Regions from separate parts of the Mesorhizobium sp. LNHC232B00 genome, predicted to be linked through region 2. Evidence: predicted binding sites of a transcription regulator. Region 2 holds the regulator's gene; the other holds the start of a gene.
The links. Region 2 encodes LexA, which represses DNA repair genes until DNA is damaged. Its sites were predicted from a motif close to TGTTCNNNNTGTGTTCNG; they were not measured.
Positions count from the first base shown of each region.

Region 1: the regulator LexA is predicted to act here: its motif matches at 5,454-5,471, upstream of X743_RS162835 (sel1 repeat family protein).

Region 1 is NZ_AYWP01000003.1:277,856-293,808, reverse strand. Features, by position in the region: gene X743_RS162805 (electron transfer flavoprotein-ubiquinone oxidoreductase) at 1-721, shown strand, start outside; gene X743_RS162810 (DUF922 domain-containing protein) at 862-1,458, shown strand; gene X743_RS162815 (endonuclease/exonuclease/phosphatase family protein) at 1,488-2,498, opposite strand; gene X743_RS162820 (AMP nucleosidase) at 2,634-4,094, opposite strand; gene X743_RS162825 (hypothetical protein) at 4,212-4,406, opposite strand; gene X743_RS1000000172725 (hypothetical protein) at 4,442-4,597, opposite strand; gene X743_RS162830 (DUF2147 domain-containing protein) at 4,814-5,155, opposite strand; gene X743_RS162835 (sel1 repeat family protein) at 5,594-5,860, shown strand; gene X743_RS162840 (branched-chain amino acid ABC transporter substrate-binding protein) at 6,296-7,417, shown strand; gene X743_RS162845 (acetyl/propionyl/methylcrotonyl-CoA carboxylase subunit alpha) at 7,536-9,500, opposite strand; gene X743_RS162850 (hypothetical protein) at 9,550-9,924, opposite strand; gene X743_RS162855 (carboxyl transferase domain-containing protein) at 10,056-11,663, opposite strand; gene X743_RS162860 (isovaleryl-CoA dehydrogenase) at 11,665-12,828, opposite strand; gene X743_RS162865 (TetR/AcrR family transcriptional regulator) at 12,797-13,438, opposite strand; gene X743_RS162870 (acylphosphatase) at 13,522-13,806, opposite strand; gene X743_RS162875 (MarR family winged helix-turn-helix transcriptional regulator) at 14,060-14,545, shown strand; gene X743_RS162880 (pyridoxal phosphate-dependent aminotransferase) at 14,550-15,662, opposite strand.
Region 2 is NZ_AYWP01000005.1:106,547-122,499, forward strand. Features, by position in the region: gene lpxI (UDP-2,3-diacylglucosamine diphosphatase LpxI) at 1-225, shown strand, start outside; gene lpxB (lipid-A-disaccharide synthase) at 215-1,399, shown strand; gene gltA (citrate synthase) at 1,466-2,794, opposite strand; gene gltX (glutamate--tRNA ligase) at 2,980-4,404, opposite strand; gene X743_RS159755 (ComEC/Rec2 family competence protein) at 4,506-6,959, shown strand; gene lexA (transcriptional repressor LexA) at 6,953-7,705, opposite strand; gene X743_RS159740 (GntR family transcriptional regulator) at 8,133-8,906, opposite strand; gene X743_RS159735 (ABC transporter substrate-binding protein) at 9,058-10,044, shown strand; gene X743_RS159730 (ABC transporter ATP-binding protein) at 10,106-10,885, shown strand; gene X743_RS159725 (ABC transporter permease) at 10,891-11,814, shown strand; gene kynU (kynureninase) at 11,833-13,080, shown strand; gene kynA (tryptophan 2,3-dioxygenase) at 13,085-13,921, opposite strand; gene X743_RS159710 (AMP-binding protein) at 13,918-15,543, opposite strand; gene X743_RS159705 (alpha/beta hydrolase) at 15,851-15,953, shown strand, end outside.

The sequences.
Region 1 (15,953 bases), on a different contig from region 2:
TGCGCTGATGGGCTGCGCCGCGGGCTTCGTCAACGTGCCGCGCATCAAGGGCTCCCACAATGCGGTGCTCTCCGGCATGCTGGCGGCCGAGCATGTCAGTGAAGCAATTGCCGCTGGCCGCGCCAATGACGAGCTCGCCTCCTACGAGGAAGCCTGGCGCGCGACCGACATCGGCAAGGATTTGAAGAAGGTGCGTAACGTCAAGCCGCTCTGGTCGCGCTTCGGCACCATCGTCGGCGTCGGCCTCGGCGGCCTCGATATGTGGCTGAACACGCTGTTCGGTATCTCGCCCTTCGGCACGCTGAAGCATGGCAAGGCCGACTATGCGACGCTAGAGCCTGCCGCCCAGCACAAGAAGATCACCTATCCGAAGCCCGATGGCGTGCTGACCTTCGACCGCCTGTCCTCCGTGTTCCTGTCCAACACAAATCACGAGGAAAACGAACCGGTCCACCTGCTGGTCGGCGACATGGACCTGCAGAAGCGTTCCGAACACGATGTCTTTGCCGGACCCTCGACACGCTACTGTCCGGCGGGCGTCTACGAATGGGTCGACAAGGATGGCAATGCCGCGGCCGACCCATCGGCGAAGGATGTGCGCTTCGTCATCAACGCGCAGAACTGCGTCCACTGCAAGACCTGCGATATCAAGGACCCGAACCAGAACATCAACTGGGTACCGCCCCAGGGCGGCGAAGGCCCTGTCTACCAGGGTATGTGACCTCGCGCCGCCGGATCGCTTGGAGCGGCGGCAGCAAAAAACGTGGGTCGGGGCTGGCCGCAAGGGGTGTCCAGGCCAGCAGGGACGTTGAAACGGCCACCGGTCTATGGTTCTTTCTCCAGGGATAAGGAGAAAGGCCGATGCGCCGGACCGTTCTGACATGCCTCATTGCTATCGGGACGCTATGCGCTTCAGAAGCCTTTGCCGGCACAAGGGCAGTTATCCAGACGCGGACCTACGACGTTACCGGAAGCTCGGGCGCGGCCTTCATCGACGCGATGGACAGCAAAGGCCCCAGGCACGGTTTCATGACGCATGCCATCGCCACGACTGCTTATACCGTCGACTGGGATCTCGGCGGAGGTCAGGAGAACGGCTTCTGCCGGCTGCGGCGGGTCAACGGCACGCTTAATCTGTTCTACACCTTCCCTCGCATTGCCTCGCCCATGACGCCGGCGCTGAAGCGGCGCTGGAGCCGGTTTTTCGCCGGCGTTCGCGGCCATGAGGAAACGCATGGGCGCATCGCCAGGCAGATGATGCGCACCACTGAGAGGTCGATCACCGGCCTGCGGGTCGCCAACGACCCGTCTTGCTACAAGACGCGCCGCGAGGCCCGGCGTCGCATCCAGGCCGTCTATGCCGAATATGAGGCCAGACAAAACGCCTTCGATCGGCGCGAGCATAGCCGCGGCGGCCACGTCGAGCATCTGATCGCGGCCTTGATCCGAAACCCATGAACGAGCGAGTGCTTGGCTCGACTGATGCGTCAGCCTTGCGGCTTGGCTGGCAAGGCGCTCGCCGCGAGCGCCGTGGCGTGCCCATCCTCAGGCTGCTTCTCATCGGAGCGAACCGAGAACTCGACCAGCACCGGCAGATGGTCTGAACCGGTGTCTTCCAGCCGGGTCGCGGAATGAACGGTCACACCGCCCTTGCTGAACACCTGGTCGATCGGCAGTCCAGCAAAGCGCCGCAGCACATCGGGCAGCTTGATGTAGAGCCACGTCGGTCCCGCTGACGGCATGACGGTCAGCCCGCCGAGGGAGGCGACCCGCCGCACCGCCGCACTCCACGGCACGGCGTTGCAATCGCCGGCCATGATGGCGGTTTCGCCGAGCGAGGAAATCGAATTCGAGAGTTCGCCGATCTGCCAGTTCTGCTCGCGCGGCCATGGCCAACTGAGATGGATGGCAGCGACGTTGACGGCGGTGCCGCCGAAATCGACCGCCGCGATCGCCATCGCGCCTCGCGGCTCGCAATGCGGCGCGCTGTCGGCGGCAAAGGGCCGCCGCGACAGCAGCGCCACGCCGAACACGCCGTTGGGGTAGGGGCAGAGGATCCGGTATGGGTAGGCGCTGGTGATGTAACCGAGCTCGGTTTCCCACATCGCCGACACCTCGTCGAGGGTGATCACGTCTGGGTTGGTCCGGCCAATCAGCGAAAGAACCTTTTTCGGCGTCGGATTGTCGTAGCGCAAATTCATCTGCAGCAGGTGGTAGACGATCTGGTCCACGGGCTTGGCGACCGCTTGCACGGGCCACAGGCGCGGCAGCGTACTCATCGTCGTGGCGACGCTGGCGATCGCAAAGAGCAGTGCCACGGCCGCTTGCAGCCGAAACGAACTGGCAAGCAGCGGCAACGCCAGAAGCGCGATCAGCAGGCACAGGTGAAGGCGAAAATGCGAGAAGGAATCGAAGGCCGGATGCAGCGTGCCGAGGAATCCGGCCAACAAGGCGAGCGACAATGCCGTCATCGCCAGGAATGCCACCCCAGCTATCATATTCGAGCGCGCGCCGCCTGTTGTCATTGAGGCCGTGTCTGTCGAGTGTCGCCTGACGATCCGTTCGATCTGCTTATCGATCAAATTGCGGCCTGAGCAAGACGACGAATTGCCTCGCCAGGACTTCGAGACCGCCTACTGGAACGCGGTCTCCGAAAAACTTCTGAGCTTGCGGGAATGCAGCCGCTCCATCGGCATTTCCGCCAGCTTTTCCATTGCCCTGATGCCGATGGTCAGGTGCTGCGCCACCTGGCGCTTGTAGAACTCGGTCGCCATGCCGGGCAGCTTCAACTCGCCGTGCAGCGGCTTGTCGGAAACGCATAGCAGCGTGCCGTACGGCACGCGGAAGCGGAAACCATTGGCCGCGATGGTCGCCGATTCCATGTCGAGCGCGATGGCGCGCGATTGCGACAGGCGCTGCACCGGTCCGCGCTGGTCGCGCAGTTCCCAGTTGCGGTTGTCGATAGTGGCGACCGTGCCGGTGCGCATGATGCGCTTCAGATCGTAGCCCGACAGGCCCGTGACTTCGGCAACCGCTTCCTGCAATGCGACCTGGATCTCGGCCAGCGGCGGGATCGGTACCCAGACCGGAAGATCGTCGTCGAGGACGTGGTCCTCGCGCACATAGGCGTGCGCCAGCACATAGTCGCCCAGCGCCTGCGTGTTGCGCAGACCGGCGCAGTGGCCAAGCATTACCCAGGCATGCGGCCTCAGCACCGCGATATGGTCGGTGATCGTCTTGGCGTTGGAAGGCCCAACCCCGATATTGACCATGGTGATGCCGCCATGGTTCGGTTTCTTCAGGTGGTAGGCCGGCATTTGCGGCAGGCGGGCCGGCGGGGTGCCCTCGCTTGCCGCGCTGGCGCCGGCGCGGGTCACGACATTGCCCGGCTCGACGAATTCCACATAACCACCACCGCCATTCTCCATTAGGCCACGCGCACGGGCGACGAACTCGTCGATGTAGAACTGGTAGTTGGTGAACAGCACGAAGTTCTGGAAATGCTGCGGGCTGGTGGCCGTATAATGGGTCATACGGTGCAGCGAATAATCGATGCGTTGCGCCGTGAACGGTGCCAGCGGCCGCGGTTCGCCGAAGGCGACCTCGAACGTGCCGTTGGCGATCTGGTCGTCGGTGCCGTCCAGGTCCGGAACGTCGAACAGGTCGCGGATCGGCCGCTTGATGCGTTCGGCGGCGGCGCCGTCGACATAGGTGCCTTCCAGGAAGGCGAAATGCAGCGGGATCGGCGTGGTCGATTCCGAGACCGTCACCGACACGCCATGGTTACGCATGATCAGGCGAAGCTGCTCGATGAGGTAATTCTCGAACAGTTGCGGCTGGGTAATCGTCGTGGCGAAATGGCCAGGTGTCGGCATATGACCGTAGGCCTGCCGCGAATCGACCTGGGTAAACGAATTGGTAGTGACGCCGATCTCGGGATAGAAGGCCCGGTAGCGCTTGCTGCCGTCGGCGCCGGCGGCCAGAGCCGTGAAGGAGTCGCGCAGGAACTTGGTGTTGCGGTCGTAAAGCGCCTGCAGCGTCGCGACGGCTTTTTCGGCCCGGTCAAAGCTTTGCCGGCCAAAAGGCTCCGGCATGACGACTGATTCTATGGCCTGGGGGTAGATTCGCTTTTCCATAGCTCAATATAGAGACTTGGATAGGCGGTTGGGAGGGGTGTCGCTGTCGAAGGCGCCCAAAGCGCCGTTTTTTCTTCACCCACGCTGCAGGCTGACCAGCAGCACGAAGCCGACACCTGACTTTCTCAGCGCCGGAGCCTCGATGGTCGAGCCGGCATCGGCGCGCATCATCGGCACGGCCAGGACCGGGGCGGCCAGGAGCACCAGGATAAGCGCCGCCCGCGGCAGAAGCCGGAGGGTTTTGAGGGCGTTGGCGGCGATGCGGTTCATGATGTCTGTGCTTTTCTTTTCGAGGTTTTCTGGTTTCAGTGGCGAAGGTTGGTCGGGCAGGCGAGACCGCAAAGTCTGGTGGCTTCGTCCCAGGAGCGGGCCGGACGGCCTGCTTCGGCGACGAGAATGGCGAAGAACATTCCAAACAGGCTCATCAGCAGGCAGACGATGGTGAAGCGGCGAGCAAGCATCGGTGGTGTCTCCTTCAACACGCCGGAGAATGCCCTGACGCCTGTGAACCGGCTCTGAGACCGGCGTTCATCTGCGGTTCAAATTGATTGACGGGATCTGACTGGGCTGAGGACGGCCAACAGCGGCAAGGCATCGAGCGCCGAAGCCCGGCGTCTCGATGAAACGAAAACGGGGCCCGTCAAGGCCCCGTGGTCATGTCGCAAGGCTGCAGCCGATCAGAGCTTATGCCAGGTCTGGCTCTTGCAGATCAGTCCGCCGAGCACGCAGCCGCTCATCTTGAGCGAGGTGCCCGACAATGTCGCCTTGCCAGAATAGGTCTTGTCGTTCGCCGGATCGGTGATGTTGCCGGTGTACTTGTTGTCGCCGGCCGCCTTGAGGGAGCCAATGGTCTTGCCGGCGTATTTGCCGGATTTGAGCGTGATGGAGAACGAGCCGCCGCCTCCAATGGCCGCGGTGTCGCCGGCCTGCGTCTTCCAGTTGCCCTCGATCGGATCGGCCCACGCCGCGCCCGCCATGATCAATGTGGCTGCAAGGGCCAGGCTCACTTTTCGAAACATGTTCTTCCTCCCTTAGGATAGCCGGCCGGATGTTCCGCCTCGCCGGTCTGCCGCTTACGCAAACGTAAGCTAATCCAGCTCCCATCAAAACAAAAGCGGTGCCGTTGCGGAAGCGTTTCGGATTTTAAAGGCGTCTGAATGTGCTTCCTCGGTGAGGAAATGAAACGATCACGGAATTGGCTTTGTCCGCCGTGGTTAGCGGAGTGTTGATTCCCACTCTCAAAATTTTCGTCAAATTTTGCGAAAACCAGCCGAATTGCTGGCTTCGTATCCTTAACGAATTTTCGTGTTTACCTCTTGTTTTAGCTTTGTTTTCCTCAAATTAAGCACGCCATTTAACGACGGATTCAAGCCTGCGCGGCATTCTCGAAAGCATCGAAAGAGCGGCCCGGACGAGACAAACGGAGGCAGCTCTCAGGAGCCAGACAGGGGACTAAAATGGCACGTTTTGAAATGCTTGAAGCAGGTTTCGGCGCCATGGGGGCAACTGCCCAGGCCGACATTCTTTTCGAACTGGGGATGATGTATGCGACCGGTCGCGATTGCGAGACCGACGTCGTCGCCGCCCACAAATGGTTCAACATCGCCGCCATCAAGGGCTCGGCCCGCGCCGCGGAATTGCGCTCGGAACTGTCGGCGGCGATGTCGAAGGTCGAGATCGCCAAGGCGCTGCGCGAAGCCCGCGAATGGATGACCATGCACTGAGTTCCATCAGACGGGGACGCTCCGGCCAAGACTGCGAAGACGGTCGGGCCACAAACAGGGACAAGGCTGCGCAGACAGCCAGGCAACAGGCCATCAACGACAAGAATGCGGCAGGCCGGGCAGGTCCAAGCCGTGCGAACGACCATGATCCCGAAATGGGGAATCCGGTTTTCAGACCGAGATCATGGGCTTGGAAAGACAGGGAAGGCGCGTTGGGCTCGGGGTGCGGGGGCACTTGCGGAACAGCTCGACGAGCGAAAAGCCACGACCAGCCGAAACAAGGCTGGCGTGGTTTTTTTGCGCGGATGAGGGATCCCAGGCCCAATCGAGCGGCGCCAATGCGCCTAGACAGGCCCAATGAAGGATGAAATTGTCCGGCCTCTCTGGAAGAAGCGCGGCCGGGCGGCCGTGCGTGAGTGGAGGAGTTCTATCACCATGAAAAAAATGAGTATTTTGAGCGCGGCCATTTTTGGCCTGATGATGAGCGCACCGGTCGCGTTCGCCGACGACATCACCGTTTCGGTGGTCGGCCCGATGACCGGTCAGCTCGCCACCATCGGCGATCAGTTCAAGCAGGGCGCACAGGCCGCCGCCGATGCCATCAACGCCGCGGGCGGTGTCAACGGCTCGATGATCAAGCTCGACATCGAGGACGACCAATGCGATCCCAAGCAGGCCGTGTCGGTCGCCAACCGCATCGTGGCCAATGGCGTCAAGTTCATCGATGGCCATGCCTGTTCGGGCTCGAGCATTCCGGCCTCGGCCGTCTATGCCGAAGCCGGTGCGCTGATGATGAGCCCGGCGTCCTCGAACCCGGTACTGACCGACGCCGCGGCCAAGGCCGGCTGGCCGACGATCATGCGTCTCTATACGCGTGACGACGCGCAGGGCGCCTTCATCGGGCCGTGGATCGCCAAGAAGTTCGCGGGAAAGAACGTCGTCATCCTGCACGACAAGAGTGCCTATGGCCAGGGCGTGGCCGACGCGGTCAGGGCAACCATGAACACCGGTGGCCTGAAGGAAGTCTACTATGACGCCATCAATCCCGGCGAGAAGGACTATTCGGCGCTTGTCACCAAGCTCAAGGATCTGAAGGCCGACGTCGTCTATTTCGGCGGCTATCATCCTGAAGCCGGCCTGATCCTGCGTCAGTCGGCCGAACAGAACCTGAAGTTCCAGCTGATCATGCCGGACTCCATTGCCTCGCCGGAATTCTGGCAGGTTGCCGGCCCGGCGGGCGAGGGCACCATGTTCGTGTTCCCGTCGGATCCGCAGGCAAAGCCGGAAGCCAAGGCGGCGGTCGAGAAGATCAAGGCCGGCGGTTTCGTGCCCGAGGGCTTCACGCTGTTCTCATACGCCGTGGTCCAGGCGTTCGCCGAAGGCATCAAGCGCGCCGGCAGCGACGATCCGGCCAAGGTTGCCGAAGCCCTGAAGAACGGCACGCCGATCAGCACCGTTGTCGGCGATGTCACCTTCGACGAGAAGGGCGACCTCAAGAATGCCAGCTATGACATCAACCAGTGGCATGACGGCAAGTACGCGCCAATCGCGCAGTAATCGCTATCATTTCGCTGTTGGAAATGGCCGGGCTTGCCCGGCCATTTTCGTTTGGTCGGCAGTCTACGGCGCCCTCTCTGTCCCGACATAGCTATTTCGGTCATCCAGCAACCGGGCCTTAGCCCCGACCATCCTCCACGAACCGCACCAGCACGGTCCCGTCGGTGACCTGCGATCCTTCGGTGGCGATCTCGGCGATCAGCCCGTCATGCGGCGCGGCGATGGTGTGCTCCATCTTCATCGCTTCGAGGATCAGCAGCGGCTGGCCCTTGATCACCGCATCGCCCTTCGCCACGCGCACAAGCTTGACCAGCCCCGGCATCGGCGCGCGCAGGCTGCCGGAGGCGGCAGCGGCGTCATCGCTCCTGGCCAAGGGGTCCGGCACCGCGAATGTATAGCCGACGGCGCCTTCGAACACCGTGACGTGGCCAGGCCAGCGGGCGAGGCGCGGAACGGCGCGGAAATCATGCACATTGGTGCCGTCATAGGGTGCATCGAGCGCGACCTGGAAGCGCCCGTCCGGCCGCACCGAAACCTTTGCCACAATGTCGTCCTCGGCGAACTTCAGCCGCGTACGCCGCGCCACGCCGTGGAAATGCGCATAGCCGGCAAGCGACGACCATGGGTCATCCGAACGCGGCGATGCTTCCGCGCCGGAGGCGGCGAGGGCGGCTGCGGAGATGATTTCGCCGCTTGGCGGCGCGACCTCGGTCAGCACGACCTGATGTCTGCCGATCAAGCCGGTGTCGACGTCTCCGGCGCAAAAATCCGGATCGGCCGCGAGAGCTGCAAGAAAAGCGGTGTTGACGGTGGAACCGGCAATTTCGGTTTGCGACAACGCCGTGCGGAGCGCCTCCAGCGCTGCCTGCCTGTCCTTCGCACCGACGACAAGCTTGGCGATCATCGGATCGTAATAGGGCGAGATGGCATCGCCGGCCCGCACGCCGGTCTCGATGCGCATCGTAGTCCCTTGGGCGGCTGCTTCAGGAAATTTCAGATGATGCAGCGTGCCGGTTGCCGGCAGGAATCCCTTGGCCGCATCCTCCGCATAGATGCGCGCTTCGAAAGCATGGCCGGCAAGCGCGATCTCGCTCTGCGTCTTCGGTAGCTTTTCGCCGCTGGCGACGCGCAGCTGCCACTCGACCAGATCGGTGCCGGTGACCATCTCGGTGACCGGATGCTCGACCTGCAGGCGCGTGTTCATTTCCATGAACCAGAAGCGGTCGGCTTGCAGGCCTTGCGAGGCGTCGACGATGAATTCGATGGTGCCGGCGCCGGAATAGCTGATCGCCTTGGCGGCTTTTACAGCGGCGTCGGTCATGGCCTTGCGCAATGCCGGCGTCATGCCGGGGGCAGGGGCTTCCTCGATCACTTTCTGGTGGCGGCGCTGCGCCGAGCAGTCGCGTTCGTAAAGATGCACGGCGTTGCCAAAATTGTCGCCGAACACCTGCACTTCGATGTGCCGTGGCTTGTCGACATATTTCTCGACCAGCACGCGGTCGTCGCCGAAAGCGGCCTTTGCCTCGCGCCGGGCGCTGGATAGAGCCTCGGAGAAATCGTCGGGATGTTCGACCCGCCGCATGCCCTTGCCGCCACCGCCAGCCCGCGCCTTGATCAGCACGGGATAGCCGATTTCGCGTGCCTTGGAGGCGAGCAGCACGATCTCCTGTGCCTCGCCATGATAGCCCGGAACGACCGGAACGCCGGCCTTCTCCATCAGCCGCTTGGCGGCGTCCTTCAGCCCCATGGCACGGATCGAGGCGGCCGAGGGGCCGATGAAGATAAGCCCTGCCGCCACCACTTGATCGACGAAATCAGGGTTTTCCGACAGGAAACCATAGCCGGGATGGATGGCTTGCGCCCCCGCGGCCAAGGCCGCCGCGACGATCCGGTCGCCGCGCAGATAGCTCTCGCCGACCGGCGAGGAGCCGATATGCACCGCCTCGTCGGCCATTTCGACATGCAGCGATTTCGCGTCGACGTCCGAATAGACGGCAACAGTGTGCACGCCAAGCTTGCGCGCCGTGCGGATGACGCGGCAGGCGATCTCGCCCCGATTGGCGATCAGGATCTTGGCGAACATGGAGCCTCCCGGTTTTGCCTCGGGCGGCGCTGGTTCGGCAGATGCCCGGCTATTTCGAAGCAGCGATCTCGCAGGCGCCGCCCGTCGTCACCCTGTGGCGGGCGACCGTACCCTCGCAGGATTTCATCGCCAGATCTTCGGCCACCTTCTGAGAGGGAGCGTTCAGCTTTGCACCGCAGATGATATACAGCGATCTCACCCGTGTATAAGGCGTCGTGGCGTAGGCCGAATGGCCGCCCGCCGCAATATAGGCCTTGTAAGCCTTGGTGCACGGTGCCTTCTGCGTGTAGGGCAGAGTTGGCGGAAAACGCTTGTCTCCTTCGCTTCCCGCAAGCGACACGGCGATACTCACGCTGGATGCCGCGAGCAAAAGAATTACTGAAAGTATTGAGGCGGATGCATTCTGTAGGTATTTCGGTTTCATTTTTAGCCCATCCCCATTGCGTAGTGCAGTGCAAGCACAAGCAATAGCGAATATTTCCAACCACCACTAGCTCTGCGGTGAGGGCTCGCAATTTCGTGATGGGATGGATGGCCACGCCGATGTCGTTCATCTCACATCCTGAACACGCCGAAGCGGGTTTCCTCGATCTCCGCATTGAGTGCTGCCGACAGGCTGAGCGCCAGCACCTCGCGCGTCTTTGCCGGGTCGATGATGCCGTCATCCCAGAGCCGCGCGGACGAGTAGAGCGGGTGCCCCTCATGCTCGTATTTCATCAGGATCGGCTTCTTGAACTTCGCCTCTTCTTCCGCGCTCCACTCGCCGCCCTTGCGCTCGATGCCTTCGCGCTTGACCATGGCAAGCACCGTTGCCGCCTGTTCGCCGCCCATCACCGAGATGCGGGCATTCGGCCACATCCACAGGAAGCGTGGCGAATAGGCTCGACCGCACATGCCGTAATTGCCGGCGCCGAACGAGCCGCCGATGATCATGGTCACCTTCGGCACCTTGGCGGTGGCCACCGCCATCACCAGCTTGGCGCCGTCCTTGGCGATGCCGCCTGCCTCGTATTTTCGCCCGACCATGAAGCCGGTGATGTTCTGCAGGAAAACCAGCGGTATCCCGCGCTGGCAGCACAACTCGATGAAGTGCGCGCCCTTCAGCGCGCTTTCGGAAAACAGCACGCCGTTGTTGGCGATGATGCCGACCGGCATGCCGTGGAGATGGGCGAAACCGGTGACAAGCGTGGTGCCGTAATTCTGCTTGAACTCATCGAATTCGGAGCCGTCGACGATGCGCGCGATCACCTCGCGCACATCGTATGGCTGGCGCAGATCGGTCGGCACGATGCCGTAGAGTTCATCCGCAGGATGAAGCGGCGGATGAGCTTTCCTGGAGGTCAGGCTTACGGTCTTGTTTCGATTCAGGTTCTTGATGATGCGCCGGCAAATGGCCAAGGCATGCTCGTCGTCCATCGCATAATGGTCGGCGACGCCGGAAAGCCGCGTGTGCACGTCCGCGCCGCCCAGATCCTCGGCGCTGACATCCTCGCCGGTGGCCGCCTTCACCAGCGGCGGGCCGCCGAGGAAGATGGTCGCCTGGTTGCGCACCATGATCGTCTCGTCCGACATCGCCGGCACATAGGCGCCGCCGGCCGTGCAGGAACCCATGACGCAGGCGATCTGCGGAATGCCGGCCGCCGACATGTTGGCCTGGTTGTAGAAGATGCGGCCGAAATGCTCACGGTCGGGAAACACCTCGTCCTGGTTGGGCAGGTTGGCGCCGCCGCTGTCGACCAGATAGACGCAAGGCAGATTGTTCTGCAGCGCGATCTCCTGCGCGCGCAGATGCTTCTTCACCGTCAGCGGATAGTAGGTGCCGCCTTTCACGGTGGCATCGTTGACGACGACCATGACCTCGGTGCCTTCGACGCGGCCGACGCCGGCGATCAAGCCGGCCGCCGAAATCTCCTCGCCATACATCGACCACGCCGCGAACTGGCCGATCTCGAGGAAGGGCGAGCCAAAATCCAGCAATTGCGCGAGGCGCTCGCGTGGCAACAGCTTGCCACGGGAGACGTGGCGTTCACGCGCCTCCTCGGAGCCGCCGCGCTCGACGCCTGCCGCCTTCTCCGCGATGTCGGCGACCAGCGCCCGCATGCGCTCGGCATTGGCGCGGAAAGTGTCGGAAGAAGGCGAAATCTGGGTCTGGAGCACGGCCATTCTACACCCCCTCCGCCATGATCTCGCGGCCGATCAGCCAGCGGCGGATTTCGCTGGTGCCGGCGCCGATCTCGTAGAGCTTGGCATCGCGCAGGAGACGCCCGGTCGGATAGTCGTTGATATAGCCGTTGCCGCCAAGCAGCTGCAGCGCATCGAGCGCCATCAGCGTCGCCTTCTCGGCGGCGAACAGCACGCAGCCGGCGGCATCCTTGCGCGTCGTCTGGCCGCGATCGCAAGCGGCGGCGACGGCATAGACGTAGGCGCGCGCGGCATTCATCGTCGTGTACATGTCGGCCAACTTGCCTTGCACCAGCTGGAATTCGCCGATCGCCTGGCCGAACTGCTTGCGCTCGTGCACGTAGGGGATCGCCACGTCGAGGCATGCGGCCATCAGGCCTATCGGACCGCCGGCAAGCACGGTGCGCTCATAGTCGAGGCCCGACATCAGCACCTCGACGCCGCGTCCTTCCTCATGCAGCACATTGTCGAAGGGCACTTCGACATCCTCGAACACGAGCTCGCCGGTGTTGGAGCCGCGCATGCCGAGCTTGTCGAGCTTTTGCGCCACGGAGAACCCGGCCATCGCCTTCTCGACGATGAAGGCGGTGATGCCGCGCGATTTCCGCTCCGGATCGGTCTTGGCATAGACGACCAGCGTTTCGGCATCCGGCCCGTTGGTGATCCACATCTTGGTGCCGTTGAGCACATAGCGGTCGTTGCGCTTTTCGGCGCGCAGCTTGAGCGAGACGACGTCGGAGCCTGCGCCGGATTCCGACATGGCGAGCGCGCCGACACGCTCGCCCGAGCACAGCGGCGGCAGGAATCTTTCCTTCTGCGCCTGTGTTGCCCAGCGGTTGATCTGGTTGACGCAAAGATTGGAATGAGCGCCGTAGGAGAGGCCGACCGACGCCGAAGCGCGAGAAATCTCCTCCACCGCGATGACGTGGGCCAGATAACCCATGCCGCTGCCGCCGAAATCCGGATCGGCCGTTATGCCGAGCAGGCCGAGCGCGCCGAACTCGCGCCACAGATGCGCCGGAAATTCGTTCTGGCGATCGATGTCTCTGGCGATCGGCGCGATCTTGTCCTGGGCGAAGCGCCGCACCAGGTCGCGCAACGCCTCGATGTCTTCGTCATGCCCGAAGCTGAGCGTGTTCGTATACATTCCGTTCCTCCCCGGTAGTTGTCGCGCCAACCAGCCGCATTGTCATCGAAAGATATGTCGCCGTCACTTCAGCGATCGACAGCCGCTCGCCCGGGCGAAACCAGACGATGACGCCGGTCATCATCTGGATCAGCGCCATCGCCGTCAGTCCGGTGTCATCGATGCTGAAGGCGCCTGCCTCCGCGCCATCGCGCAGGATCGAGCGCAGTTCCTTTTCATAGGCCGTGCGCATGCGCAGAATCTGCGTCAGCCTGTCGGGCGAAAGGCTGCGCAGTTCCATGTTCGATACATGCGTGGCGTGCCGTCGCTCGATATGGAAAGCGATGTGGTTGCGCACATAGGCCGCAAGCTGCTCCGCTGGATCGGCGCCGACTGGCCTGGCCTGTTCCCAGGCCCCGCGAAGCCCTTCCATGTGCTCGCGCATCAGCGTGAACAGCAGGTCTTCCTTGGTCGGGAAATAGCGGTAGAGCGCGGCGGCCTGCACGCCGACTTCCGCCGCCAACTGGCGCATCGACATCGCCTCGTAGCCGTAGCGCGCAATCAGGCTGACCGCTGCCTGGCGGACAGCCGCCTCGGTCTTTTCGCCATCGGATCCTGTGGTGCGCGCCATAGTCGCCTCATCGAAGCGGAATTAATAAAACGAACGTTCAATTAATTCAAGTGGCCGGGCTAAATCAAGTGGGCAAAATCCGCCTATGCGACGATCCTGAAGTCTCCAGGCGCGGTCCATGTCTCGAGTTCGTCGACATCGATCCGTGAAACCGATGCACCCGCCGGGCCTTGCCAAAGCCGTTCGACCATCGTTGAAACCGCGGCATCGTGACCGCCAAGCCATGCCGTTACCGAGCCGTCTCTCTCGTTGCGCACCCAGCCTGCCAGGCCAAGCGCCGTCGCCTGGCCTTGCGCCCAGATCCTGTAGCCGACGCCTTGCACTGTACCATGCACGCGCGCTTGCACCGCCCTTTTCCGGTCATCCATGTTTCGGCCATCCATGTTCCGGTCATCCATGGCTCGCTCCCTTGCAGAGGGTCTCTGCATAGAGGCTCCCTTACATAGAGTCTGGCGCAGGATTGGACGAAGGCAATTGGCCCGAAGGGATTGATGTCATTTAAAGGGCGGAAGATGGGTGACTTGATCCTCTGAATAGTTGACTTGGTCAACTTTCATGTAATGATGGGACGACGTGGAAATCTCAGGGGGAAGCGCCGACATGCCAGCCGGGCGGAATACCTTGATCGGCGACATCCGTCGCTTCAACCGGTTCTACACCGGCTTGATCGGGCTGCTCGACGAAACCCTGACGCAAAGCGCCTATACGCTGACCGAGGCGCGCATCCTGTTTGAACTCGCTCAGCGACCGGGCCACATCGTCGGAAATCTTGGCGGCAAGGCAGGCTTTCTTGCGCGGGCGCTTCGACTCGATATCGGACCAGCAGCATCCGAAATCGCCCGGGAACTCCATTTGGATCCTGCCTACGTCACGAGAATCCTTCGAAAATTCTCCGCTGCCGGCCTGGTCGAAATGCGCACGGACCCCGACGTACCGCGTCTTCTCTCGCTCACGGCACGGGGCATGGCCGCGCTGGCCGGACTTCAGGCGGCCGCCGATCGCGATCTCGCCCCCTTGACCGAGAGGCTTGGCGATAAGGAAGCCGCCGAGTTGTCGGATATGCTGATGCGCGTCAGCCACATGCTAGGCGGAGCGCCGGCATCCTAGTGGTCTAGTTTCCCCGTGCCGCGGCCAATGCGCCGGGCAGCTCCTCGGCGAAAATGTCGAGCTCGTGGTCGAGCCCGACGCTGACGCGGATGCAGCGGTCCAGCCGTGGCGCCATCGGCTTGCGGATGAACACGTCGCGCGACAACAACCCCTGCAGCACTTTCAGCGCGAAATTACCGTCATGGCCACAGTCGATGGTGACGAAATTGGTCGCCGAGCCCAGCGGCTTCAGCCCGTTCTGTTCGGCGACCGCCGTGATGCGTCGGCGCCCGGCAGCCACCAGCGCCACCACTGTCTCGAGATAGGCCTGGTCGGCAAGCGCCTCGACACCGGCGATTTGCGCCATGCGGCTGACACCGTAGTGGTTGCGGATCTTTTCGAAGTCACGGATCACTTGCGTCTCCGCCACCGCATAGCCGCAACGTATCCCGGCGAGCCCGTAAGCCTTTGAAAAGGTGCGCATGCGGATGACGTTCGGCCGGGAAATATCGATCGGCGGCAGGGCCGAGGCTGGCCCTAATTCGCCATAGGCCTCGTCGAGCACCAGCATGGTTGTTTCAGGCAACGCCTCGATGAAGCGGATGATTTCGCCCGCCTCCCACCAGGTGCCCATCGGATTGTCCGGGTTGGACAGATAGACCAGCGGCGCCTTTTCCTTGACGACCGCCGAAAGCAGGCCGTCCAGGCTTTCGTGGTCGTTCTCGTAAGGAACGGTCACCAGCCGTCCGCCAACGCCGGCGACATGGAAGTTGAAGGTCGGATAGGCGCCGAGCGAGGTGACCACCGCATCGCCTGGCGCCACATACATGCGCGCCACCAGGCTGAGCAGGCCGTCTATGCCTTCGCCGACGACGACATTCTCGACCGCCACGTCGTGATGCGCGGCTACTGCAACCTTGAGATCGTGATTGTCCGGGTCGCAATACATCCACATGTCGCGGGCGATTTCGGCCATGCGGGCTATGACACGCGGAGACGGCCCAAAACTGCTCTCGTTGGCGCCGATGCGGGCACGGAAAGCCCGCCCGCGCTCGCGCTCCTGCGCTTCGGGACCGACAAACGGCACAGTCGAAGGAAGCGCTGCGATGAGCGGTGTGAGGGGAGGGCGCTGGCGCATGACGGAAGCTCGCATGGAAGGGGCTTTCTTGCTAGCTTGACCGCATGATTGGCGCAAGCTGTGGTGGCCTCGGTTTGTCGTGCTGGATTCCTGCGACTGTTTTTGCTAGCGAGGCAAATGAACAACCGACTGCCGCCTGCCTGGTCCAAACATCTGAAAGCTCCGTCCGGCTCGAAAATCCCGCACCCGAAAATCGCACAGCCAAAGGCGAACCAGCTATCGCGGGCACAGGCCGACGACGCGTTGCTCGGCAGGCGGTAGAGCTTCATCAAGCAAACCGGTTGCTTGAGG
Region 2 (15,953 bases):
GGTGTACTGGTCAAATGCGCCAAGCCCGGCCAGGAGTTGCGTGCCGATCTGCCATCCATTGGCCCCCGTACGGTCGAGGCGGCACACGCCGCCGGGCTTGCCGGCATTGCCGTGGAAGCCGGCCATTCGCTGATTCTCGAAGGTCCCATCGTTCTCGCGCGCGCCAATGCGCTTGGCCTGTTCGTGTTCGGCCTGCCGGCCGCGGAGCCTGGCCATGGCAACTGAGAAGCCGCTGAAGATCGCCATCGTCGCCGGCGAAGAGTCCGGCGACTTGTTGGGCGCCGACATCGTGCAGGCGTTGAAACGAATGACCGGACGCGAGGTACGGCTCGTCGGCATTGGCGGACGGCATCTGCAGGCGCTTGGGCTGGTGCCGTTGTTCGATGGTGCCGAGATCGCTCTGATGGGTCTCAGCGCCATTCTGCGTGACCTGCCGCGCCTGATGCGGCGGATCAGCCAGACGGCGGGCGCGGTCGCTGCTGAAACCCCCGACTGCCTGATCACCATCGACAGCCCTGATTTCTCGCTGCGCGTCGCCAAAAAGGTCCGCGCCGCCGATCCGTCGATTCCGATCGTCCATTATGTCTGCCCAAGCGTCTGGGCGTGGCGACCGGGCAGGGCGCCGGCGATGAAGCCCTATGTCGACCACATATTGTGCATCCTGCCGTTCGAGGTGAAGGAGCTCAGCCGCCTCGGCGGCCCGCAGGGCACCTATGTCGGACATCGCCTTGCGCATGATCCGGGCGTACTCAGCGCTGCGAGAGCGCAAACCCAGCCGCGCGACCTCTCGGGAGATCGCATCAAGACGCTGCTCGTCTTGCCCGGTTCGCGGCGCGGTGAGGTGAGCCGGCTGATCGAACCGTTCGGCGAGACGGTCTCGATCCTGCGGCAGCGCGGACATCAACTGCGTCTGCTGTTGCCGACAGTGCCGCATGTCGCCGACTTGGTCAGGGCCTCGGTGGCGCGCTGGGACCAGGAGCCGGAAATCATTCTCGATCCCGAGCGCAAATGGCAGGCCTTCGGCAAGGCCGATGCCGCGCTGATCGCGTCTGGAACGGTGTCGCTGGAACTCGCGTTGTCGGGCGTGCCGACGATCTCGTGTTACCGGCTCGATCCGGTGATGCGCATGGTCCAGGGCCTGGTCAGGGTGTGGAGTGCCGCCTTGCCCAATCTCATCGCCGACCAGGCGATCGTGCCGGAGCACTACAACCAGTATGTGCGGCCACGCTATCTGGCGCGGCAGCTGGAGGCGCTGTTTTTGGACACCGCCTATCGTGCCTGGCAAAAGGACGGCTTTGCTGAAGTTGTCAGGCGCATGGCCACGGACAGGCCCTCAGGCGAGATCGCCGCGGAGGTGGTGATGGGGTGCATGAAGAAGGCAGTAGGCAGTAGGCAGTAGGCAGTAGGCAGTAGGCCTCTTATTCCCCACTCCCTACTCCCTACTCCCTACTCCCTATTCTATTCCCTACCTTTTCGCGATCGGCACGTAGTCGCGCTCCGGTGCACCGGTGTAGAGCTGGCGCGGGCGGCCGATCTTCTGGCGCGGATCCTCGATCATTTCCTTCCACTGCGCGATCCAGCCGACGGTGCGGGCGACAGCGAACAGCACGGTGAACATGGTGGTGGGGAAGCCCAGCGCCTTCAGCGTGATGCCGGAGTAGAAGTCGACGTTCGGGTAGAGCTTCTTCTCGATGAAGTAGGAATCGGTCAGCGCGATCTTTTCAAGCTCCATGGCGATGTCGAGCAGCGGATCGTCCTTGATGCCGAGTTCGCCCAGAACCTCATGCGCCGTCTTCTGCATGATCTTGGCGCGCGGATCGTAGTTCTTGTAGACGCGGTGGCCGAAGCCCATCAGCCGGAACGGATCGTCCTTGTCCTTGGCGCGGGCGATGAATTCCGGGATGTGATCGACATGGCCGATCTCGCCCAGCATGTTGAGCGCCGCTTCGTTGGCGCCGCCATGGGCCGGACCCCACAGGCAAGCGATGCCGGCGGCGATGCAGGCGAACGGGTTGGCGCCCGAAGAGCCGGCGAGGCGAACGGTCGAGGTCGAGGCGTTCTGCTCGTGATCGGCATGCAGGATGAAGATGCGCTCCATGGCGCGTGCCAGCACCGGGTTGATCTTGTATTCCTCGCACGGCACGGCGAAGCACATATGCAGGAAGTTGGCCGCGAAACCGAGATCGTTCTTCGGGTAAATGAAGGGCTGGCCGATGTGGTACTTGTAGGCCATGGCCGCGATCGTCGGCATCTTGGCGATCAGCCGCATGGAGGCGACCATGCGCTGGTACGGGTCGGAGATGTCGGTGGAATCGTGATAGAAGGCCGACAGCGCGCCGACCACACCGCACATCACCGCCATCGGGTGCGCATCGCGGCGGAAGCCGGTGAAGAAGCGCGACATCTGCTCGTGCACCATGGTGTGGCGCGTTACACGGTAATCGAAATCGTCCTTCTGCGCCTTGGTCGGCAGTTCGCCGTAGAGCAGGAGATAGCAGACTTCGAGGAAATCGCCGTGTTCGGCCAACTGGTCGATCGGATAGCCGCGGTGCAGGAGGATGCCGGCATCGCCATCGATGAAAGTGATCTCAGACTCGCAGCTCGCTGTGGAGGTGAAGCCCGGATCGTAGGTGAAGGCACCGGTGGTGCTGTAGAGCGAAGCGATGTCGATGACGTCGGGCCCGACGGAACCGCTTCGCACCTTGAACTCATGAGTCTTGCCGCCGAATTCCAGCTTTGCCGTGGCCTCTTGGGTCTTGCCGCCAAATTCCAGTTTTGTCGCAGCTTCGGTCATTGCAAACTCCTTCTCGTTTCCTCATGCCGGCAAAGGCAAATTTCTGCAGAGCGACACGTCGAAATCACCGCAATGCGCGTATTCGCCACCGCATTTCAGGAGGGTGCGTGCCAGATTGGGCCAGGGCCTAATGTTGCACTGCGAAACCCGCCTTTCAATGCCAATCTTCTTGGGCCAGTTTGCTCCTAATCGATTTGATCGGCTATGCGCGCCAGGCTCTCTTCGCGCCCCAGCACGGCAAGCACGTCGAACACGCCTGGCGAGGTGCTTTTGCCCGTCAGGGCGGCCCGCAGAGGCTGCGCCACGGCGCCAAGCTTGTGGCCACCGGCCAGCGCGTAGTCGCGGATCGCGGCCTCCGCGGCCGCGGCCGTCCAGTCGCCCGACAGCGCGTTCAAAGCTTCGTGAGCGCCGCGCAGGATCTTGCGGGCATCGTCGTTGAGCAGGAGTGCCGCCTTTTCGTCGATCGGCAGCGGCCGCGTGGCAAACAGGAAGGCGGCGCCGTCGACGAGCTCGACCAGCGTCTTGGCGCGCTCCTTCAAGCCGGGAAGCGCTGCCAGCAGTTGCGCCTTGTTGCGGTCGTCGAGGCGCGCGGCCATCGCCGGGCCACCCTCGAGGTAGGGCAAGGTGGCGATGAAGATGTCCAAAAGTTCGGCATCGGCCATGCGGCGCATATGGGCGCCGTTGATCGCCTCCAGCTTGGCGAAATCGAAACGGGCCGCGCCCTTGTTGACGTCGCCTATGTCGAACCAGGACACCATGTCCTTGATCGACATGATCTCGTCGTCGCCATGGCTCCAGCCCAGGCGCGCCAGGTAGTTGAGCAGCGCCTCTGGCAGGTAGCCCATGGCGCGGTAGGCTTCGACGCCAAGCGCGCCGTGCCGCTTCGACAGCTTGGCACCGTCGGCGCCATGGATCAGCGGGATGTGCGACATCGACGGCACATCCCAACCCATGGCGTTGTAGATCACGGTCTGGCGGGCGGCATTGGTCAGGTGGTCGTCGCCACGGATGATGTGGGTGATGCCCATGTCGTGGTCGTCAACGACGACGGCATGCATGTAGGTCGGGTTGCCGTCGGAGCGCAGGATGATGAAGTCGTCGAGATCCTTGTTGGGGAAGCGCACCTCGCCCTGCACGCGGTCGTGTACCACGGTCTCGCCCTCGGTCGGCGCCTTGACACGGATGGCGCCCTTGACGCCGGGCGGTGCCTCGGACGGATCACGATCGCGCCACTGGCCGTTGTAGCGCGGCGGCAGGCCCTTGGCGCGCGCCGCCTCGCGCATCGCCTCGAGCTCGGCGGGAGTCTCGTAGCTGTAATAGGCCTTGCCCAGGCGCACCAGCTCCTCGGCCACCTCGCGGTGGCGCGGCGCGCGCTCGAACTGCGAAACCGCCTCGCCATCCCAGCCCAGACCGAGCCAGGTGAGGCCGTCCAGGATCGCCGCCGTCGCCGCCTCGGTCGAACGCTCGCGATCGGTGTCCTCGATGCGCAGCAGCATCGTGCCGGCGGTGTGCTTTGCGTACAGCCAGTTGAACAGCGCCGTGCGCGCGCCGCCTATGTGCAGGTAGCCGGTGGGCGAGGGGGCAAAACGGGTGACGACCTTGTCGGACATGGAACTCTCGGGAAGCGTCTGGGGCGGGTGTGGGTGCGCGGACTTTCGCGCGTCGCGCGTTCATGTAGCATAGGGCGTCAGGGGTGCAAGGGGCAGACCCGATGGCTGGACGAAGCCGGGGCTCGGATCAGGGCGAGGACGCCATTGTTGGCGTCAGCGAGCGGTCCCTGTTTGCGATGCCGCTGCCGGCCTCGCTGCCGACGCAATCGCCTCTCGTGCCGGGTTCCGGCAACCAGCCCGCACCGGATATCCCCGCGCCAATTCCGTCGCCGGCCGGCAGGATCGTACGTGTGCGCCGGCAACTCGGCCGGCTGTCATTGCCGCGCCTGCGCAACGGCATCACTGCGGCGGCGGAGCTGGAGCTTGACCGCGGCATTGGCTTCCTGCTGGTGCCGGTTTGCCTTGCAATCGGCGCGATCGGCTATTTTTCCCTGGCAGCCGAACCGGACTTCGCCAGGCCTGTCGCGGTGGTGGCCCTCATGGGCTTCCTGGCGATTGTCTCGCGCTCGTGGCCGAAAACCCATCTGTTCCTGACGGCGGCATTGCTGTGCGCGCTTGGCTTGCTCGCCGCCAAGGTCGAGACGTGGCGCACGGGAACCCAGATGCTGGGCTCGGAAATCTCGACGCAACTGAGCGGCCGCGTCGTCTCGATCGATGAGATGGAGACCGGCCGCATCCGGCTTACCATCGACGTGACGTCGACCGCCCGGCCGAAACTGCGCTACGCGCCGGAAAGGGTCCGGCTTTCGACACGCAAGATACCGCCGGAAATGACCGCCGGCTCCCTTATTACCGGCTATGCCAAGCTGTTGCCGCCGACCGGTCCGGTGCGGCCGGACAGCTATGATTTCTCCTTCGACAGCTATTTCGCCGGCATCGGTGGCAGCGGGTTCTTTCTCGGCAATCCAAAAGTCGTTGCAGCCGACGACGCTGGCATGCCGCTGTCGGCCCGCCTTTCATCAGCGATAGAGAACGCCCGCGAAGCCATTGCCGACCATATCAGGGGCAGCGTCGGCGGCGCAGAAGGCGAGATCGCGGCGGCGTTGATCGTCGGCGTGCGCGCCGGCATCCCCGACGAAATCAACGAAGCGATGCGGCGCACCGGCATCTATCACATCATCTCCATTTCGGGACTGCACATGGCGCTGGTCGCCGGCACCATCATGGGACTGCTGCGCGGCGCCTTCGCGCTGTTCCCGGACTTTTCCGCGCGCCGGCCGGTGAAGAAATACGCGGCCGCGGCAGCACTTTTCTCGATCGCCGCCTATCTCGTCATCTCCGGCGTCGTCGTCGCCGCCGAGCGCAGCTTCATCATGCTGGCGGTGATGCTGATTGCCGTCCTGTTCGATCGCGCGGCGCTGACCATGCGCAATCTGGCGATCTCGGCGATCGCCGTCATCCTGGTCTCGCCGCATGAGGTGGTCGGCCCGAGCTTCCAGATGTCGTTCGCCGCGACCGCGGCCCTGGTTGGCGCCTATGCCGGCTGGGCGGATCACCGGGCGGGAAAGACCAGACCGCCGCCGCCGAAGCGCTCCTTGCCGGGTTTCCTGACGCGCAAATTCCTGCTGGCGACAGGCGGGCTGGCCATGACGTCGATCATCGCCGGCAGCGCCACGGCGCTGTTTGCCATCTGGCATTTCCAGCGGGTGTCGCCGCTCAGCCTGTTCGCCAATCTGGCCGTCATGCCGATCGTCTCACTCGTGATGTTCCTGGCCGTTGCCAGCGCGCTGCTGATGCCGTTCGGCCTGGACGCGCCATCCCTTTACCTGATGGGCAAGGGCCTGACCGCGATGATCGCCATTTCGGCGTGGATATCAGAACGCTCTCCGGTCGATGCGGTCGGGCTCATCTCACAGCAATCCGTTCTGCTGGTGGCAATTGCCCTGGTCATCGCGACGATGGCGACGACGTGGCTGCGGCTTGCAGCGCTTCCATTCGCGCTCGCCGGCTTGCTGGTGGTGTCCGACACGCGCACGCCGGATGTGCTGGTCTCGGAAGACGCGCGGCTGGTCGCGCTGCCGATCGGCGGTGGCGAACTCGCGGTCAGCCGGGCCCGGCCGAACGAATTCACCGTCGACAACTGGAAACGCGCGCTGAGATCCGAAACCATCATCCTGCCGGAGATGTTCGACAAGGCGGATGGACAATTCGATATTGCTGATGCCGTCAGCCTGCCGCCGGGAGCGCCGTTCTATTGCACCGACGGTGTCTGTCTCGCCAGGCACCCGTCCGGTGCGATCATAGCGCATGTCGAAGACCGCAAGGATACCTGGAAGGCCTGTGGCTTCGCCGACCTGATCATCGTCAATGACGCAACGGCCTACGACGCCTGCCACAATCCGCTGGTTCTCGTCGTCACCAAACGGCAGCTCGCCCGCAAGGGCAGCGCGGCCATCTTCTTCGACCGCCAATCGGCCACCGGTCCGCCAACCATCAGCTTCGCGGTGGACAGCCCGTATCGGCCCTGGCACGCGCAGCGAAAATTTTCGCGCGAGGCGAGGGGCCTGCAGCCCTATCGCAAACCTGACAAGCCAAGTGCCGTGCCGGCTCAGTAGCGCCTGATCAGCCCGACGAGCTTGCCCTGCACCTTGACCCTGTCCGGCCCGAAGATGCGCGTCTCGTAGGCCGGATTGGCGGCTTCAAGCGCAATCGAGGCACCCTTGCGGCGGAACCGCTTCAGGGTCGCTTCCTCCTCGTCGACCAGCGCCACGACGATCTCGCCCGGACTCGCCGTATCGGCGTTGCGGATAATGACCGTGTCGCCATCGAAGATGCCGGCCTCGATCATCGAGTCGCCCTTGACCTCCAGCGCATAGTGCTCGCCGCCCATGATCATGTCCGGCGGCACCGAGATGGTATGCGTCTGATGCTGGATGGCATCGATGGGCACACCGGCAGCGATGCGACCCATAACCGGGATGGACACCGCTGGTACCGCATCGTCGTCGTTGCCGGCAGCGGCAAAGCGCGACGGTGCCGGCTTGATCTGGCGGCCGAGGCTGCCCTGACCGAAACCGCCTTGGCCGAGACTTCCCTGGATGACACTTGGCGAGAATTTCTTCGCCGCGTTGAGGCCCGGCGCGATCGAATCGGGCAGCCGCAGCACTTCCAGCGCACGCGCTCGGTTGGGCAGCCGGCGAATGAAGCCGCGTTCCTCCAGCGCCGTGATCAAGCGATGGATCCCTGATTTGGAGGCGAGGTCGAGCGCCTCTTTCATCTCGTCGAAGGAGGGCGGAATACCGCTTTCCTTGAGCCGTTCATGAATGAACATCAAGAGTTCATGTTGCTTGCGTGTCAGCATGGCGGCCCCCAAGGCATCTGGACAAGGTTTTGATCCAGAATGGTTCTGATCCAGAATCGAAAAAACAAACCCAGAACAAACACTATCTGTTCCAGTTGTGTTCTGCAACCGTTTAAAGTTTAGTGAATTTGGTAAGAGGGCCGTAATCATTTGCAGAGCCGGACAGGCCGGAAATCGGGGATTTTCGCCCGTTGCCGCCCGTCGCCCGCATTGAAATGTCTTGGTTAATAGCCTGTGGCCTGTCTTGCGACATGGCTCGGCATCAGCCGACGGCAGAGCCCGGCGATGCCGATTTCCGCGCCTGCGATCGGCTTGCCTGCCGTGAACGAAACGAAATCAAAACGCCAACAATAGCTGTTCGGAAGCAGGTACCGATCGCGGGCTTCGGCAATCTCGCCAAGCGTCGGACGATGCGGAGGTGCCGAAATCATCCGGCAACCGCTTTCAAGCTGCCGGCGCGCCCGACGTCCTTGTTCGCGTCGCCGTCCTCGGTGTGGACATAGACGTGCAGCGTATAACCGATGTGGGCCGTCATCAGCGCTTTTGCCCGCTCGACGTCGCGGTCCAGGGCGGCTTCCATGATTGCGGTGTGGTGCTCGATCGCCATCGCCTCGCGCAGCGCGTCCATGGCCTCCTCGTAGCCAGCCTTGAGGCCGGCCGCGGCCCGCAATGTCGGCGCCAGCCCAAGAAAGCGATGGTGCCGGCGCAGCTGGTCCGAGATCGTCGAGCGAAACCGCAACAGCCAGCTGGACGTCGCCGCACTCAGCAGCGCCGCGTGAAAAGCCTCGTGGTTCTCGTCCCATTGGTCGACGGCGGCATCCGATGGGTCATCCACCGCGGTCTTGCAGCGGGCGAGCCGGTAGTGCGCGGTGACGACCGCGTCTTCCCACTGCCGGCCGCCTTTCTCCATCGATTCCTGGAAGAGCGGTATCTCGACGACCATCCTCGCGCGCGCCAGATCCTCAAGTTCGGCGCGGGACACGGGGGCGACCGCGAAGCCGCGATTGCTGATGGCGGTGACCAGGCGTTCGGCTTCGAGGCGCGACAACGCTTCGCGCAGCGGCGTCCAGCCAACTCCATAGGTGCCGCGCAAGGCGCTGAGCTTGAGCGGGGCACCCGGCATGAGACGGGTGGTGAGGATATCGCGCCGCAGAAGCTGGTAGGCGGCTTCCGTCTTGGTGGAGTTCTTCTGGTCCTGCATCGCGATCCATTCGTTCTCTGCCATTGGAGAAATTATATATGATGGTGAGTGATGGCAAGAGTTATATATAATGTTTGACATGCGCCGAGGGACTGACCATGATCGCTGGAGGTGCCCCGAAGGCGGCGCTGATCAAATCTGGGAGGAAATGATGTTGAAGTCGAAATCCGCATGGCTGTCGGGATTGGCCCTGGCAGGTGCATTGATGGTCAGCGCCGGCAGCGCCGCGGCCGATCAGATCCGTATCGGCATCGCCAATTTCGGCGAGCATCCGCAATTGAACGCCGCCATAGCCGGCTTCAAGAAGGCGCTGACGGACAATGGCTTCGTAGAGGGCAAGGACGTCGTCTACACGGAGAGCCATACCAATTTCGATGCATCGCTGGTGCCGCAGATGATCGCCAAGCTGCAGGCCGAGCAGCCCAAGCTGATCTACACCATCACCACGCCGGTCTCGCAGATCGCCAAGAAGGCACTCGCGGGCTCCGGCATTCCGATCGTCTTTGCCGCGGTCACCGATCCGGTGGCGGCCAAGCTGGTGCCGTCGTGGGACGCGGGAGATGAAGGTATGACCGGCGCCAGCGATCTGCAGGATGTCGCCGCGGTGATGGCCTTCACCAAGAAGCTGTTGCCGAACGCCAAGCGCTTCGGCGTGCCTTACAATCCAGGCGAGGCCAATGACGTTGCCCTCGTCGAAAAGATCAAGGCGGCGGCGCCCGCGGCCGGCTTCGAGGTCGTGGAGGTCGGCATCGACAACGTCAATGACATCCAGCAACGCATCGCCTCGCTCGCCGGCAAGGCCGACGTCATCTACGGCCCGGCTTCGAACCTGATCCAGCCGGCGATCGCCGCCGTCTCCGCGGCCGCTCGCCAGGCCGGCATCCCGGTCGTCAACTCCGACGACAGCGCGGTCCGCAACGGCACCGTACCGGCAAGTTTCGCGGTCAACTACACGCAGGTCGGCGTCAACGCCGGCAACATCGCCGCCGAGATCCTCAAGGGCAAGGATACGAAAACGATCGCGCCATCGCGCCCGGCCTACAAGGACCACATGCCGCAAATCTCCCGCAAGGCGATGGCTGCGTTCGGCATCGAGATACCGGCGTCGATGGCCGATTGCGGCTGCATCGTCGACTGATATCGGGACTGAGGGGGGGTGACGGCGGGGGCGCCGTCACCCGTCAGGTCAGGGAGGAACGATGCTCGAGATCCGATCCGCGCGCAAAGTATTCTACAGGGGCCAGGCCGACGAGAAGATCGCGCTGGACAGCCTCAGCCTGTCATTGGCGACTGGCGAGTTCGGCATCGTCATCGGCTCCAACGGAGCCGGCAAGAGCAGCATGCTCAACGCCATTTCCGGAGCGCTGATCCTCGATTCCGGCAAGATCCTGATCAATGGCGCCGATGTGACAAATATGCCGGTGCACAAGCGCGCCGCCAAATTGGCGCGGGTCTTCCAGGATCCGATGCGCGGCACCGCCGCCAGCATGACGGTGGCGGAGAACATGCTGCTTGCCGATCTGCGCAGCCAAAAGCGCACCTTGCGGCAAGGGTTGAACGCCACACGGCTCGCCTCCTACAAGGAGCGGCTGTCGATATTGGGCCTCGGCCTTGAAAATCGCCTCGACACGCGCGTCGACCTGCTCTCGGGCGGACAGAGGCAGTCCCTGTCGCTGATCATGGCGGTCGGCGGATCACCTGATTTATTACTGCTCGACGAACATACCGCGGCGCTCGACCCGCGTACGGCCGAGATCGTCATGCAGGCCACGGTGCGTGCCGTCAGCGCGCTGAAGCTGACCACGCTGATGGTCACCCACAACATGCAGCACGCCGTCGACTATGGCAGCCGGGTGATCATGCTCGACGCCGGCCGGGTCCTGCTGGAAGTCACCGGCGAGGAAAAGGCGAGGGTCACGGTTATCGATCTGATCGGCCATTTTTCCGTCAAAACCGACCGCATGCTGCTGGCGAGCTGATCCCCATGGGCTTTATTCAGGAAGTTCTCTCCAGCTTCATCGCGATCATGCCGGTCACCCTGGCGCAGAGCCTGATCCTGGCCTTTGTCGTGCTCGGCATCATGATCCCGTTTCGCATGTTGAATTTTCCCGATCTCACCAGCGAAGGCGCGTTTCCGCTGGGCGGCTGCGTCTGCGGCGTGCTTTTGGCTGCCGGAGCAGCGCCGGTGACCGGCATCCTGGTCGCATTCATCGTGGGTTTCGCGGCGGGCTGCTGCACCGCCTTCATCCATCTGCGCTTCCGTATCCACACGCTGCTTGCCGGTATCCTGATGATGACGATGCTCTACAGCATCAATCTTCGCATCATGGGGAAGTCCAATCTCTCCGTCTTCGGTTCGCCCGCGGTGTTCGACTGGGTACCGTTCGCGCGGCCGGGTTTTCCGGCCAGCAAGATCGTCGTTGCCGGTCTTCTGGCGCTCGTCGTCTTCGTGGCGCTCTACATGTTCTTCAGGACCGAGAAAGGGACCGCGGTGCGCGCCGTGGGCGCCAATCCTGATATGGCCGAGGCGCAAGGCATCAATGTCTGGGCGGCGACCATCGGCGGCGTCGGGCTGGCGAGCGCGTTTTCGGCGTCAAGCGGCGCGCTGATGGTGCAGTCGCAGGGTTTCGCCGACGTCAATATGGGGCTGGGCATCCTCATCAACGGATTGGCCGCGCTGATGATCGGCGAGGCGGTTGTCGGCAAGCAGACGGTCTGGCGCCAGCTGCTGGCGCCCTTTGCCGGCGCGATCATCTACTACCAACTGGTGTCGTTCTGCCTTGCCGCCGGCATGCCGCCTCCCGATTTGAAGCTTGCCACGGGCCTGTTCGTGCTCGCCATGCTTGCTTTGCCAAGCCTCAAGCGCGGCCGAGGCCCCGCGCCGGCTCGCGAAGCCATTCGTGAATAATCGAGGACATCACCAATCATGAACGCAACGCTCGACCTCAAGGCCGTCGAAGCCATGGATGCGGCGGATCCGCTACGCGCCATGCGCGACCGGTTCACATTGCCGGAGGGTGTGATCTACCTCGACGGCAATTCGCTGGGAGCAGCGGCGCCTGCGGTTTTCAACGAGCTGCAGAAGGCCGCGACGCAAGAGTGGGCGCAGGACCTCATTCGTGCTTGGAACACCGCGGGCTGGTTCGACATGCCGGTCGCGCTTGGCGACCAGCTCGGCCGCCTGATCGGCGCGGCGGCCGGCCAGACCGTGGTCTGCGACACGACCTCGATCAACATCTACAAGGTACTGCATGCCGCACTCGGGATGCGGCCGGACCGATCGGTCATCGTCGCAGAGGGCGACAGCTTTCCGACCGATCTTTATATGGCCGAAGGCGTCGCCTCGACTCGGCCGGGTACCGTGCTGCGGCTCGAAGGCGTCGATGCGCCTGATATCGAAGAGCTGATCGACGAGCGCGTCGCGGTCATCCTGGTCAACCACGTCAATTACAAATCCGGCCAGTTGCGTGACATGGCCGCGCTGACACGTAAGGCCCATCAAGCCGGCGCGCTGATCGTCTGGGATCTCTGCCACACCGCCGGCGCCTTGCCGGTCGAGCTCGACAGCGCCAATGCCGATTTCGCCATCGGCTGCACCTACAAATATCTCAATGGCGGTCCGGGCGCTCCGGCCTTCATCTATGCCGCAAAGCGTCATCACGGCGATGTCCACCAGCCGCTGAGCGGCTGGTGGGGCCATGCGCGGCCGTTTGCCTTCGAACAGGGTTTTGCCGCCGGCAGCGGCATCCGGCGCTTCCTGTGCGGCACGCAGCCCGTGCTTTCGATGCGGGCGCTGAAAGGGGCGCTGGATATCTGGGACGATGTCGACATGACAGCGGTGCGCACGAAGAGCATTGCGCTGACCGATCTTTTCATCCAGCTCGTCGAAGCAAGATGCGGTGCCTATGGCCTCGAACTGGAGAGCCCGCGGGACGGCAATCAGCGCGGCAGCCAGATTTCCTTCATGCATCCGCATGGCTACCAGGTGATGCGGGCCTTGATCGAGCGCGGCGTGATCGGAGACTTCCGCGCGCCGTCGACTATCCGCTTCGGCTTCACGCCGCTCTATGTCGGCTACAGAGACGTCTGGCAGGCGGTCGAAGTGCTGGAGGACATCTTGCGCTCTGAAGCTTGGAAAGATGCGCGATTTGCGGTCAAGACGGCGGTGACTTGAGAAACTAGAGCCGGGTGCGGACCGTCCAGAGTTCCGGGAACAGCACGACCTCCAGCATCTTCTTGAGATAGGAGGCGCCCGATGTGCCGCCGGTGCCGCGTTTCAGGCCGATGATGCGCTCGACCGTGGTGACATGGTTGAAGCGCCAGCGGCGGAAATAGTCCTCGAAATCGACCAGCTTTTCGGCCAGTTCGTAAAACATCCAGTAGCGCTGCGGGTCGCGATAGACGGTCTGCCATGCGACCAGGACCGCCTCATTCTCGGTCCGGGTTTCGCGCCAGTCGGTCCGCCCGGCGTCGGCGCCGATGTCGAAACCGTTGCGGGCCAGAAGCAGCAGGGCTTCATCGTAGAGCGATGGCTCCGCCAGGATCGCCTCCAGCTTGCCGCTGAGGTCCGGCCGGTGCTTGTGGGGGCCGAGCATTGCGAGGTTTCGGTTGCCGGCCATGAACTCGATGGCGCGATATTGCCAGGACTGAAAGCCCGAGGACTGGCCGAGCGCATCGCGGAACTCGGTGTATTCGCTGGGTGTCATCGTGCGCAGCACGTCCCAGGCATTGTTCAACTGCTCGAAGATGCGTGCGACGCGCGACAGCATCTTGAAGCTGGGCTCAAGCCGGTCGGCACGGATGGAACGGATGGCGGCACTGATCTCGTGCAAAGCGAGCTTCATCCAGAGTTCGGATGTCTGGTGCTGGATGATGAACAGCATCTCGTCATGCGCCGACGACAGGGGCGTCTGCGCCTCCAGCACTTTCTCCAGATGCAGATAGTCGCTGTAGGACATGCGTTCCTTGAACGACATCTGGGCGCCTTCGGACGCTGGATCGTAGGGCTCGCTCAATTGACGGTCTCCGTGCGCAGCCGGAAGCGCTGGATCTTCCCGGTCTGGGTCTTGGGCAGCGCGGTGATGAATTTCACCGATCGCGGGTATTTGTAAGGTGCGATGGTGGCCTTGACGTGGTCCTGCAGGCGCTTGACGGTCAACGCGTCCGGCGCCACGCCTTGCACCAGCACGACATGCGCCTCGACGATCTGGCCGCGCTCGGCATCGCCGGCGCCAATGACAGCGCATTCGGCGACATCGGGATGCGACAGCAGCGCCGCCTCGACCTCCGGTCCGGCGATGTTGTAGCCGGCGCTAACGATCATGTCGTCGGAGCGGGCGGAGAAATGGAAGAAACCGTCTTCGTCCTGCGTGAAGGTATCGCCGGTAAGGTTCCAGCCGTCGCGGACATAATCCTTCTGCCTGTCATCGGCCATGTAGCGGCAGCCGGTCGGTCCACGCACCGCCAACCGTCCGGTCGTTCCGCGCGGCACTTCACGCATCTCGTCGTCGACGATGCGGGCCTCGTAGCCGCCGACAGGTTTGCCGGTCGATGCAGGCTTCATGTCGTCGAAGCGGTTGGAGATGAAGATGTGCAGCATTTCGGTGGCGCCGATGCCGTCGAGGATCGGCTTGCCGGTCTTCTTCGTCCACTCCTCGAAGACCGGAGCCGGCAATGTCTCGCCGGCCGAAACGGCGACACGCAGCGACGACAGGTCCGCGCCTTCGTCCATGGCCTTCAGCATCGCGCGGTAGGCGGTCGGCGCGGTGAAGGAGATGGTCGCTTTGTAGGTCTCGATGATGTGGATCATGTTGGGCGGCGTCGCCTGCTCCAGCAGCGTCGCCGCCGCGCCGAAGCGCAGGGGAAAGATGGCAAGCCCGCCAAGGCCGAAGGTGAAGGCAAGCGGCGGCGAGCCGACAAAAATATCGTCCGGCGTCACCTGCAGGATTTCGCGGGCATAGGCGTCGGCGATGATCAGGAGATCGCGGTGGAAATGCATCGTCGCCTTCGGCACGCCTGTCGTGCCCGAGGTGAAGCCGAGCAGGGCGACATCGTCGCGGCCGGTGTTGACGGCGGTGAAGGTCACCGGCTTGTCGAGCGCGGCGCGATCGAGTTCGGCATCATGGTTGGCGGTGCCGTCGAAGCCGATGACCTGTTTCAGGAACGCGCTGTCCTTGGCGCAGGCGGTCATCTCGTCCATCAGCCTGGTGTCGCAGAGCGCGGTGGTGACCTCGGCCTTGTCGACGATCTTGGAGAGCTCGCCGGCGCGCAGCATCGGCATGGTGTTGACGACCACGGCGCCGACCTTGGTGGCCGCCAGCCAGCAGGCGACCATGGCGGGATTGTTGGCGGAGCGGATCAGCACCCGATTGCCCGGCTTGACGCCATAATTCTCGACCAGCGCATGGGCGAGCCTGTTCGTCCAGTCGGACAGTTCCTTGTAGGTGCGGCGGCGGCCGTTGCCGATCAGGGCGGTGTGGTCACCAAGCCCCTTCTGCACCAGCCTGTCGGTCAGTTCGACACCGGCGTTGAGGTGTTCAGGATAATCAAAACCGTCGAGCAGGATATCGGGCCATTGTTCCGGCGGCGGCAGGTGGTCGCGTGTGAACGTGTCGATATGCGCTGAAGGCCCAAGCATCTCGCCGCTATCCTATGTGCTGCCTGGCCAATGCGCGAGGCATGAGGCCGAAGGCGGTTAATCCGTCGTTCCTGTCTTTCGTGGAGGTTTCGTGCCGCCGATTGCTCGATCATGCCATCCAGAAAGGATGAACATCCGCAGATGGGCAGCACAGCAGACCTCCCATTTTGCCGACTGTTCCGGAGGCAGGATCGCACCAGTCGAAATTTGTTTCAAGCCTAAAATGTTTTGCCCTGGAGCATTGACGCGTGGCATGGTGGCCGCCATTGCTAGCGCTGAAACGATGCCGCTTCGGGGGAGGGTGCCGATGATCGAACATCGCATTGCCGATTGGAACAATGCCTATGCCAACGGCGCGAATATCGCCGGTAGCGACCGGTGGCCCGCCGCGTGGGCGGAGCCGGCGCAGG